DNA from 3 places in the Pseudomonas sp. GW821-FHT07F05 genome. Region 2 is predicted to be linked to each of the others. Evidence: predicted binding sites of a transcription regulator. Region 2 holds the regulator's gene; each other region holds the start of a gene.

Region 1 (3,278 bases), on a different contig from region 2:
ACGTTGTCTTGCTTGGCATGGAACACCGCTGCGCTGACGTTGAGCTTCTTGTCCAGCAACTGGCCCTTGATGCCCGCTTCATAGCTTTTGCCTTCAAGCGGATCGAGCACCCGGCCTTGGCCGTCGAGGTAATACTGCGGATTAAAGACTTCGGTGTAACTGGCGTACAGCGCGTATTCGGGGGTCAGGTCGTAGACGATACCGGCATACGGCGTGACTTTGCCGTGAATGCGCACCTCTCGCGCCGCGTCGTAGTTGTCGCCATTGCTGTCCGCGCTGAGCATGCGGGCGCCGGTGATCACATGCAGATCGTCGGTCAGGCTGAAACGCGCGCCGGCGTAAACGCTCTTCTGGCGATCGGTGTAGTTCGAGGTCGCAGCGGGTAACGCAGCGACGTAATTCGGCTGCGGCAGGTAGCCATGCAGCGCATCTTCAAGGGTCACAGGCGAGTAGTTGAGGACGTCACCGTACTGCGAGGATTCGCGATTGCGCTGGCGTGCAGCGTTCGCCCCCAGCGTGAGTTGATGTTCCCGACCGCCGAGCATGAAGGGGCCGCTCAGCGAGTAATCGCCACTGAGTTCGAGGTTCTTGTCTTTGTACTTGGAGCCCAGTCCGGTGTAACCGGTGGGTGAAGTGCTGTCGCCGTACATGTAGAACATCTCGGTGTCTTCGCGGTGCTCGGCGCCGGCGACGGTCAGCTTCGACTTCCAGTCGTTGGCGAAGGTGTGCTCCCACTCGGCAAACGCACGTTGCGTGTGAACGTCCCAATGCACCCACGGCTGGGAAATATTGGAATGGGTGCTGCTGTAATGAATGGCGTTGCCATTGCCATCGACCAACGGCAGTGCGCCCCAGCTTGAGCCATTGGCGTTGGTTTTCTGGTCCTCGTAACCAAGGGTCAGCGTGTCGCTGTCGCTCAGGTCGAATGCCAGCAGACCGCTGAAGATGTTCTTCTCGCGGGAGTAGCGATCAAGGTATGAGTTGCCGTTTTCGTTGGCGTAGATGACACGCCCCCGCACGTTGCCCGAGTCGGTCAGGGGGCCGGAGACGTCGATGTCCACCCGGCGTTTGTCCCAGGAACCGGCGGTCACGTCGATCTTTGCCTGGGGATCGTAAGTCGGGCGTTTGCGGATGAAGTTGACCGTGGCCGAGGGGTTGCCGGCCCCGGACATCAAGCCGTTGGCGCCGTGAACGATATCGACCTGTTCGTAGGGCGCCAGGTCGATATCGCCCACCAGCAACCCATTGGTCATCGGCATGGCCGTGCCGTCATACTGGAAGTTGTTGATGTCGAAACCGCGCGCGGTGAAGTAGGTGCGGTCTGTTTCGACTTTCTGCACGTTGACGCCGGGGGTGCTGGTCAACACGTCACGGATGCTGTTGAGCTTGAAGTCATCCATTTGCTCGCGTTTGATGTTGGTCACACCCTGGGGCGTTTCCTGGTTGGTCAGGTCCAGCCGGGTGGTGGTGCTGCTGGGTTTGCCCTGGTAGCCCTGCGGGTTGCCGGTGTCGCCGTAGGTGGCGGTTGACGTCACGTCAGTGGCCGGCAGGCTGAGCGCTGTCTCTTCGGCATTCGCTGTGTTGAGCACGCTCAGGGCGATTAACGAAAGGGCCTTTGGGCAAAAGGGGATCGAGTGACGCATGGCGGGCAACGCTCCGGCGAATGTAACAAATGGTGATGGTTCTCAATTATCGGCAAGTTACAATTGAGAATCAATGTCATTTATTCCATTCGTCGGTGTTGGCTGCAACGCTGGCCATGACCGGGTGCCTTCCCCCCGCAGCGTTAAAGCTTTCCCCCCGGCAGTCGAAACACCTTAATTCGCAACTCATTTCATTACTGGCACAGGGAACCGTGGCATGCATGCGTTCAAGGCGTTGTACGAGTCCATCGAAAGGCAGTTTTTCAATTCTTTGACCAAGAAGCTGTCGAGCCTTTTTCTGATCGTGGTGGTGAGCGCCGTGGTGTACTGGGTGGCCGTGAGCCTGCGCGCGGACATTCTTCTGCAGTTGCGCAGCGCGCAGTTGCCGGCGGAGACGCTAAGCATGATCGAGGGGAAACTCGATGTGCTGAGCAACGCCATTCTGGGCAGCACGCTGTTTACCCTGTGTCTGGTCAGCTTCATGGTCTGGTATTTCCGGCACTTGATCGTGCGGCCGGTGACCCAGATGAGCTTGGCGCTGGAAGGCATTGCCAACGGCGAGGGCGACCTGTCCAAGGACTTGCCGCTGTTGACCCACGATGAAATTCGCGTGCTGGCGAGTACCTGCAACCGGTTTCTGGCCAAACAGCGGGAGATCATCAGCAGCGTTCAGGCGTTGACCGTGCACATTGCCGTGGAGTCCGCGCGCTCGCTGAAAAACATCAGCGATTCCAGCGACAGCGCGACCCATCAGGCGCGCTTCGCCAAGGAAGTCATGGAGCAGAGCAACGACGCAGTGGGTCGGATTGCCGAAGTGTCCCGGCAGACTCAGGGCATTTCCGGGACCACCGCGCAGAACCTCAGCATGGCCCGCGACTCCTACACCGAATTGCTGGAAGTGACCGGCAACATCAGTGAGATTTCCAGCAGCCTGAATGAGTTCGGCACCCTGGTTTCGGCGCTGAACCAACGTTCGTCGAGCATCAAATCCATTGTCGGATTGATTCAACAAATCTCCTCCCAGACCAATCTTCTGGCGCTCAACGCGGCGATCGAAGCGGCGCGTGCAGGGGAGAGCGGGCGTGGTTTCGCGGTGGTTGCCGACGAAGTCCGGACCCTCGCCCAGAACGTCAGCCGCGCCACCGAGGACATTTCCCAGAACATCGACGCCATGTTGCTGGAGGTGAGCTCGACCCACGAGCAAACCACCCAGATCAGCCACAGTGCCCGGGAGACCCAGAAAGTGGTCGAGCGCGCGTCTGGGCATTTCGAGAGCATGATCGGCGACTTCGAATCCACTCACACGAAGCTTGAGGACATCGCCTCGCACATCCAGCAGTTTGCCGACAGCAACACCGGCATCAACGACCGCGTCACGCAGATTCATGCGGACAGCCAGTCCATCGACCAGCGCATGCAGCATTCGGCCACGGCCACCCGAGACCTGTCGGGCGTGGCGGAAAAGGTCCAGGCGCTGCTGGGCCGGTTTGTTCTCGGGCATGGCGCGCTGGACGCTGGCATTACCCGCGCCAGTCATTGCCGCGATCGGCTCCAGGTGCGTCTGGCGGCGCTGCAACGTGAGGGCGTCAACCTGTTCGATCAGAACTACAAATTGATTCCCGGGACTGATCCCAA
Region 2 (3,278 bases):
GCGGACCTTCACCCTTGGAGTGAAGTTTTTCTTGTTCTTTTTGCTGACGGAACATTTCCTGGTCGTGCTCGATGCCCGCGAAGCGGTCCACCTGGCTCGCCATGAGCACCAGCTTGAGCAGATTGCGCTCGACTTCCGTGACCAGCGTGGTCACGCGCTTGATCACCTGACCGGTGAGGTCCTGGTAATCCTGGGCCAGCAGAATGTCGTTCAGGTGCGCAGAGACCTCGGTGGTCTCCTTCTCGCTGCGGGTCAGGAACACATCGACGCGGCGGGCCAGATCACGAAACTCTTCGGCGCTGATCTCGCGGCGCATGAAGCGTCCCCAATCGGCGCTCAACGACTTGGCGTCTTCAGTGAGCCCGTGCATCAACGGCGTGCTCAGTTCTACCAGATCCATGGTCCGGTTCGCCGCGTTTTCAGTCAGCCTGACGACGTACGACAGCCGCTCGGTGGCGTCGGTGATCTGGGAGACCTCCTCGGCCTGCGGCATGTTCGGGTCGATCTGGAAGTTGACGATCGCGCTGTGCAGCTCGCGCGTCAGTTTGCCGACTTCCTGATACAGGCCGCGGTCGCGGGTCTGGTTAAGCTCATGGATCAGTTGCACGGCATCGCCGAACTTGCCTTTTTCAAGGCTCGCGACCAGCTCTTGTGCGTGTTTCTTCAGGGTTGACTCAAAGTCACCCATTGTCGAATCTTTGGAATCCATAGCGCCCTCGCAGCGGACATCAGCTATTGACGCGCTCGAATATCTTTTCGATTTTTTCTTTGAGCACTTGCGCGGTGAACGGCTTCACCACGTAGCCGTTCACACCGGCCTGAGCGGCTTCGATGATCTGCTCGCGCTTGGCTTCGGCAGTGACCATCAGCACCGGCAGGCTGCGCAGACGCTCGTCGGCACGCACCTGACGCAACAGGTCGATGCCGGACATGCCCGGCATGTTCCAGTCAGTGACGAGGAAGTCAAAAGCGCCGCTTTGCAGCATCGGCAATGCGGTGAGTCCGTCATCTGCTTCGGCCGTGTTGGTGAACCCAAGGTCACGCAACAGGTTTTTTATGATCCGCCGCATCGTTGAGAAGTCATCAACGATGAGGATTTTCATGTTCTTGTCCAATTCGACCTCCAAGCAGTCTTTAACGCGTTCAGCACCTGAACGCGCGTTCAATCAATACCGGCTGTGCCGAACATCAAGAGGGGGTGGAATCGACCGGAACAAGCGCAGCGAAACCGGATCATCTACGACCCGGTTCGACCGACTCCTGCCGTGTCTCATTTGCTTCCCGCTCACGTCTTGCACAGCCGGTCTTACACGCAACACGCAGGCCTCGCGGCCTGCGCCTGATTCACGAACGTGCGCGCCACTCGCCAAGACGACCGCGCAACCGCGCCGCGCATTGACTGTGCAGCTGGCTGACCCGCGACTCGCTGACCCCCAGGACCTCACCGATTTCCTTGAGGTTCAGCTCTTCGTCGTAGTACAGCGACAACACCAGGCGTTCACGTTCGGGCAAGTTGGCAATGGCCTCGGCCAGCGCAGCCTGGAAGCGCTCGTCTTCCAGATCCCGCGACGGTTCGAGGGACTGGCTCGCGCCGTCCTCGTGCAGCCCTTCGTGTTCGCCGTCCTGCAACAGGTCGTCGAAACTGAACAGGCGGCTGCCCAGGGTATCGTTCAAAATCCCGTAGTAATCGTCGAGACTCATTTCAAGTTCGGCAGCAACCTCGTGATCTTTAGCGTCACGGCCGGTTTTTGCTTCGATTGCACGAATCGCGTCACTGACCATGCGCGTGTTGCGGTGGACCGAGCGCGGCGCCCAGTCCCCCTTGCGCACTTCGTCGAGCATCGCACCACGGATACGAATACCCGCGTACGTCTCGAAGCTGGCCCCTTTGGTGGAGTCGTATTTGGTCGAGACTTCGAGCAAGCCAATCATGCCCGCCTGGATCAAATCCTCGACCTGCACGCTGGCCGGCAGACGCGCCAGCAAGTGGTAGGCGATTCGTTTGACCAGCGGGGCATAACGCTCGATCAGCTCATACTGGGAGTCTTTGGACGATTTGCTGTACATGCGATAGCCACTTGCTGTCATGAGACGGGCCCTGCGCTGGTTTGATGCACGAGGCGTTCTACGAAAAATTCCAGGTGGCCGCGCGGGTTCGCCGGGAGCGGCCAGGTGTCGACTTTCTGCGCGATGGCCTTGAACGCCAGGGCACATTTGGAACGCGGAAACGCTTCGTACACGGCGCGCTGTTTCTGCACGGCCTTGCGTACGCATTCGTCGTACGGCACGGCGCCCACATACTGCAGGGCCACGTCGAGAAAACGGTCGGTGACTTTGGTCAGCTTGGCGAAGAGGTTGCGTCCTTCCTGCGGGCTCTGGGCCATGTTGGCCAGGACGCGGAAGCGGTTCATGCCGTAATCGCGGTTGAGCAGTTTGATCAGGGCATAGGCGTCGGTGATCGATGTGGGCTCGTCGCACACCACCAGCAGCACTTCCTGGGCCGCGCGGACGAAGCTCACCACCGACTCGCCGATGCCGGCGGCGGTATCGATGACCAGCACATCGAGATTGTCGCCAATGTCACTGAACGCCTGAATCAGCCCGGCATGCTGCGCCGGGGTCAGGTGGACCATGCTCTGGGTGCCCGATGCCGCCGGCACGATGCGTACACCGCCCGGGCCTTGCAGCAAGACATCGCGCAGCTCGCACCGCCCTTCGATGACATCAGCGAGGGTGCGTTTGGGGGTCAGACCCAACAATACGTCGACGTTGGCCAGACCCAGATCGGCGTCCAGCAGCATGACGCGACGTCCCAGCTCGGCCAGTGCCAGTGAAAGATTCACTGAAACGTTGGTCTTGCCTACGCCACCTTTGCCACCGGTCACCGCGATAACCTGTACGGGATGCATGCTGCCCATGTTAATTGTTTACCTTGTCTTGCTTAGACCTAAGCCACATGTCGGGCTGCACGTTCAGTGTCTGAACAATGCCTGGCAGACCATCGATGCAGGAAAATTCCACTGTCATTTTCTTCACCTAGCCCGCGCGCTTGCCGGTGCTGTGATAAAGATCCGCAAACATATCCGCCATCGCTTCCTCGCTTGGCTCCTCCTGCATCTGCACGCTGACAGCCCGGCTCACCAATTGGTGCCGACGCGGCAAATGCAGATCATCCGGTATCCGTGGGCCATCGGTGAGATAGGCCACAGGCAGTTCGTGTGTCACGGCCAGGCTGAGCACTTCGCCCAGGCTGGCCGTTTCGTCGAGCTTGGTCAGGA
Region 3 (3,278 bases), on a different contig from region 2:
ACCGGCGAAGACCACCAGAAACAGGCTGTCGAGACTGCCGGACGAATTATACAAGCGCTTGGCCTACCCATCGAGATCGAAGGCCAGACGCTGTTTACCTCCTGCAGCATTGGCATCGCGACCCTGGATAATCATCACAACACAGCTGAGGACCTGATTCGAGATGCGGATGTGGCGATGTACTCGGCCAAAAAACAAGGGCGTGGTCGCTTTGCGATCTTCGATGTGTCGATGCGGCAGGCCTCGATCGACATGTTGATGCTGCAAAGCGCGCTCAAGCATGCGATCACAGCCGATGAGTTCTACCTGGTATTCCAACCGATCTTCTCTGTAGAAACTGAGGCCATCGTGGGGGTTGAAGCCTTGATCCGATGGCGCCATCCGATCTGGGGAAATGTCACACCGGATGTTTTCATCAGCGTGGCAGAGGACATTGGCGTCATTCACGACCTTGGTCAATGGGTAATGCGCAATGCTTGCCGTGAGGTCAGGAGGTGGCGCGACAGCTTCCCGAAGAAAACCATCAAGCTCAACGTCAATGTGTCGGGGGTCGAGATGAACCGCAAGGGCTTCGCTATTCAAGTTGCCCATATACTTGACGAGACCGGATTTGACCCTTGCACTCTGCAGATAGAGATCACCGAGTCAGTCTTTCTGCATGAACCGGATGTTGTGCTCCAGACTCTGGTAGCCCTTCGAGCTCAGGGCATTCGCGTCGCGTTGGACGATTTCGGCACGGGCTACAGCTCCCTGAGTTATATCGACCGCTACCCTATTGATGTCATCAAAATTGATCGCTCATTCGTCTTCCGTATGATGAGCCATGAGCGCAGCGTTGCCATCGTCAAGAGTATTTTGTCGTTGGGCCAGGTGTTGGATCTGGCAATCGTGGCTGAGGGGGTAGAGACGCAAAGCCAGATGGCTCAGCTCAGAATTCTAGGCTGTCCTTATGCTCAAGGCATTCTGCTGAGCACACCCTTGCTTGCTGAGGACATGCATGCACTGCTCTCGGATTGATGGCCCAGGGCGCTCTGTCCATAGGTCAACCGACGAAGTCCGAGCCTTGCTCGGACATGCCAACCCACATCTGACTTCCTCCCCGACATGAAGAGCGGGGATTCCTTCTGCAAGCGACTGAAGTTCCAGGCTCTTCCGTTATGCGACCTTCGCGCCGTGATTGATCTATCCGAATTTTCAGCGCATCGCAATCATCCTCCAGATTGGCACGGTTAGCTCGGTGCAATTCGCCGATGTCGGTTCTCAAAGCGTTGAACATATCCTTTGTTCTCCATACCACTTGATAAAGTATCGATCCCTGAGCGAGCTGTTGTACAGGTGCGAGGATTTCTAGCAGGTGGTTGAGTCGATCCCTATCAATGATGAGCTGCAAATACGTCCCTGACCTCAGCGCGGTATTTTCGCTCCTCAGCGTTGCAGGACCACTTATCGGCTGGCGTCATGTCCCTGCGCCGTCTGCTCAAGTAAAAAGGCCAGTTGTCGATGTGCTTAGCACAATCACCCATCGGACTCAGACATGACCTTCCGTTCATTCAGCATCGCTACGCGCAGCTTGTTATGTTTTGGCCTGTTGGCCGCCCTGGTTGCGGGCGTCGGTATTTTTGGCGTTTCGCAGATGTCGCAGATCCGTAATCAAAGCTTGGTGATCGAAACTGACAGTGTTCCGAGTATCGTGGAGGCCGACAACCTCTCCCTGCAACTGGCCCGCACCCGAATTGAGGTGCTGCGCTTGTTGGCTATGCCCGATGCCGCGACTGTGGCGAGCACGCGCGACAAGATCGATAGCATCAACGGCGATGTAGTCGCGGCATTCGGCCGCTACGACAAGCTCGTCAGCTCAGACAGCGAGCGGCAGGCCTTCGAGAGTCTTCGCCAGGTCCATCAGGACTACGTGAAGAACATAAGCCAGCTCATAGAACTTGTTGCCACCGGCAAGGTGGATGAAGCGCGTGTCCTGGTGCAGTCGGGCATGGCTCAGCTAGGCACGAAGATGAATGAAAACACCGAGGCCCTGCGAAAGGTTAGTCAGGATGACATCAAAGCAGCCGCTCAAACCGCCAGTGCGACTTATAGCCAATCCACGTCCATCACCTGGGTGACTATTGGTCTTGCCCTCGGCCTGACGCTACTGCTGGCCTGGCGCCTTACCGTAAGCTTGACTAAGCCAATCGCAGACGCTGTGAGCGCCGCCAGAACCATCGCCAGTGGTGACCTAACCCAGACGCTCGACGTCCGTGGTCAAGACGAAGCGGCTCAACTTCTTCAGGCGATGCAGCAGATGCAGACAAACTTGCGCGATACCTTGGGCCACTTGGGCCATTCCGCGACCCAACTCGCCTCGGCAGCCGAAGAGATGACGGCAGTGATGAACGAGAGCGCCCTAGGACTGCAGCAGCAGAACAGCGAAATCGAGATGGCCGCCACCGCGGTGACGGAGATGAGCCAGGCGGTCGACGAGGTGGCTGGCAATGCTACGTCTACTTCTACTGAATCGCGTAACGCCGCTGAAACGGCACGTCAGGGGCAGCAGCAGCTGGGTAACACGCTGAGTGCGATCGAAGATTTGGCTCATAACGTCCTGGGCGCAAGCGAACGCGCGCAAGAGCTGTCTGAACAGACCCGCAACATAAGCCAAGTTCTGGACGTCATCCGCTCGGTCGCAGAGCAGACAAACCTGTTGGCTCTTAACGCCGCGATCGAGGCGGCGCGCGCCGGCGACGCGGGTCGCGGTTTCGCAGTGGTCGCTGATGAGGTCCGAGCGCTCGCCCATCGCACCGGCGAGAGCACCCGGGAAATTGAGAGCATGATCGGTAGCATTCAGCAGGGTACCGGGCAAACAGTGGATGCCTTGCTGACCAGTGCCGACCAAGCCAGGCAGACTCGCCAACAGGCCCAGTCAGCCAGTTCCGCGTTGGCAGCCATTGCGCAATCGGTATCGGGCATTGATGAACGCAATCTTGTGATTGCCAGCGCAGCCGAGGAACAGGCCCAGGTGGCACGAGAAGTCGACCGCAATTTGGTACGAATTCGTGATCTCTCGGTGCAGACAGCAGCCGGGGCCGAACAGACGCGAGCAGCAAGCCAGCAATTGTCAGAACTGGCGGTCGGACTCAACGATCAGATTCGTCGATTCCGGATGTAGCCCTTTCACACACCTTTGTTCGAAGCACCTTCGCCGCTTGCAACGCCAAGCGGCAGGGCACTTCTTTAGTCGCGATCCTTGAGGCCCACTGAAAGCCGACAGTTGCGGGACTCAATAC

What was found. The regulator FliA, encoded in region 2, starts transcription of late flagellar genes. The targets are predictions, from matches to a motif close to CTAAAGTTTNNNNNNNNNNNGCCGNTAA.
Region 1: a site for FliA is predicted at 1,787-1,814, ahead of AC07RO_RS02030 (methyl-accepting chemotaxis protein). Genes of this name have one in related genera too.
Region 3: a site for FliA is predicted at 1,477-1,504, ahead of AC07RO_RS13735 (methyl-accepting chemotaxis protein). Genes of this name have one in related genera too.

The regions. Positions count from the first base shown of each region.
Region 1 covers NZ_JBWKQL010000001.1:424,155-427,432, forward strand. The annotation lists gene AC07RO_RS02025 (TonB-dependent siderophore receptor) at 1-1,643, opposite strand, end outside; gene AC07RO_RS02030 (methyl-accepting chemotaxis protein) at 1,861-3,278, shown strand, end outside.
Region 2 covers NZ_JBWKQL010000004.1:18,990-22,267, reverse strand. The annotation lists gene AC07RO_RS11365 (protein phosphatase CheZ) at 1-709, opposite strand, end outside; gene AC07RO_RS11360 (chemotaxis response regulator CheY) at 729-1,103, opposite strand; gene fliA (RNA polymerase sigma factor FliA) at 1,345-2,088, opposite strand; gene fleN (flagellar synthesis regulator FleN) at 2,085-2,918, opposite strand; gene flhF (flagellar biosynthesis GTPase FlhF) at 3,037-3,278, opposite strand, start outside.
Region 3 covers NZ_JBWKQL010000005.1:194,662-197,939, forward strand. The annotation lists gene AC07RO_RS13730 (putative bifunctional diguanylate cyclase/phosphodiesterase) at 1-1,017, shown strand, start outside; gene AC07RO_RS13735 (methyl-accepting chemotaxis protein) at 1,535-3,160, shown strand.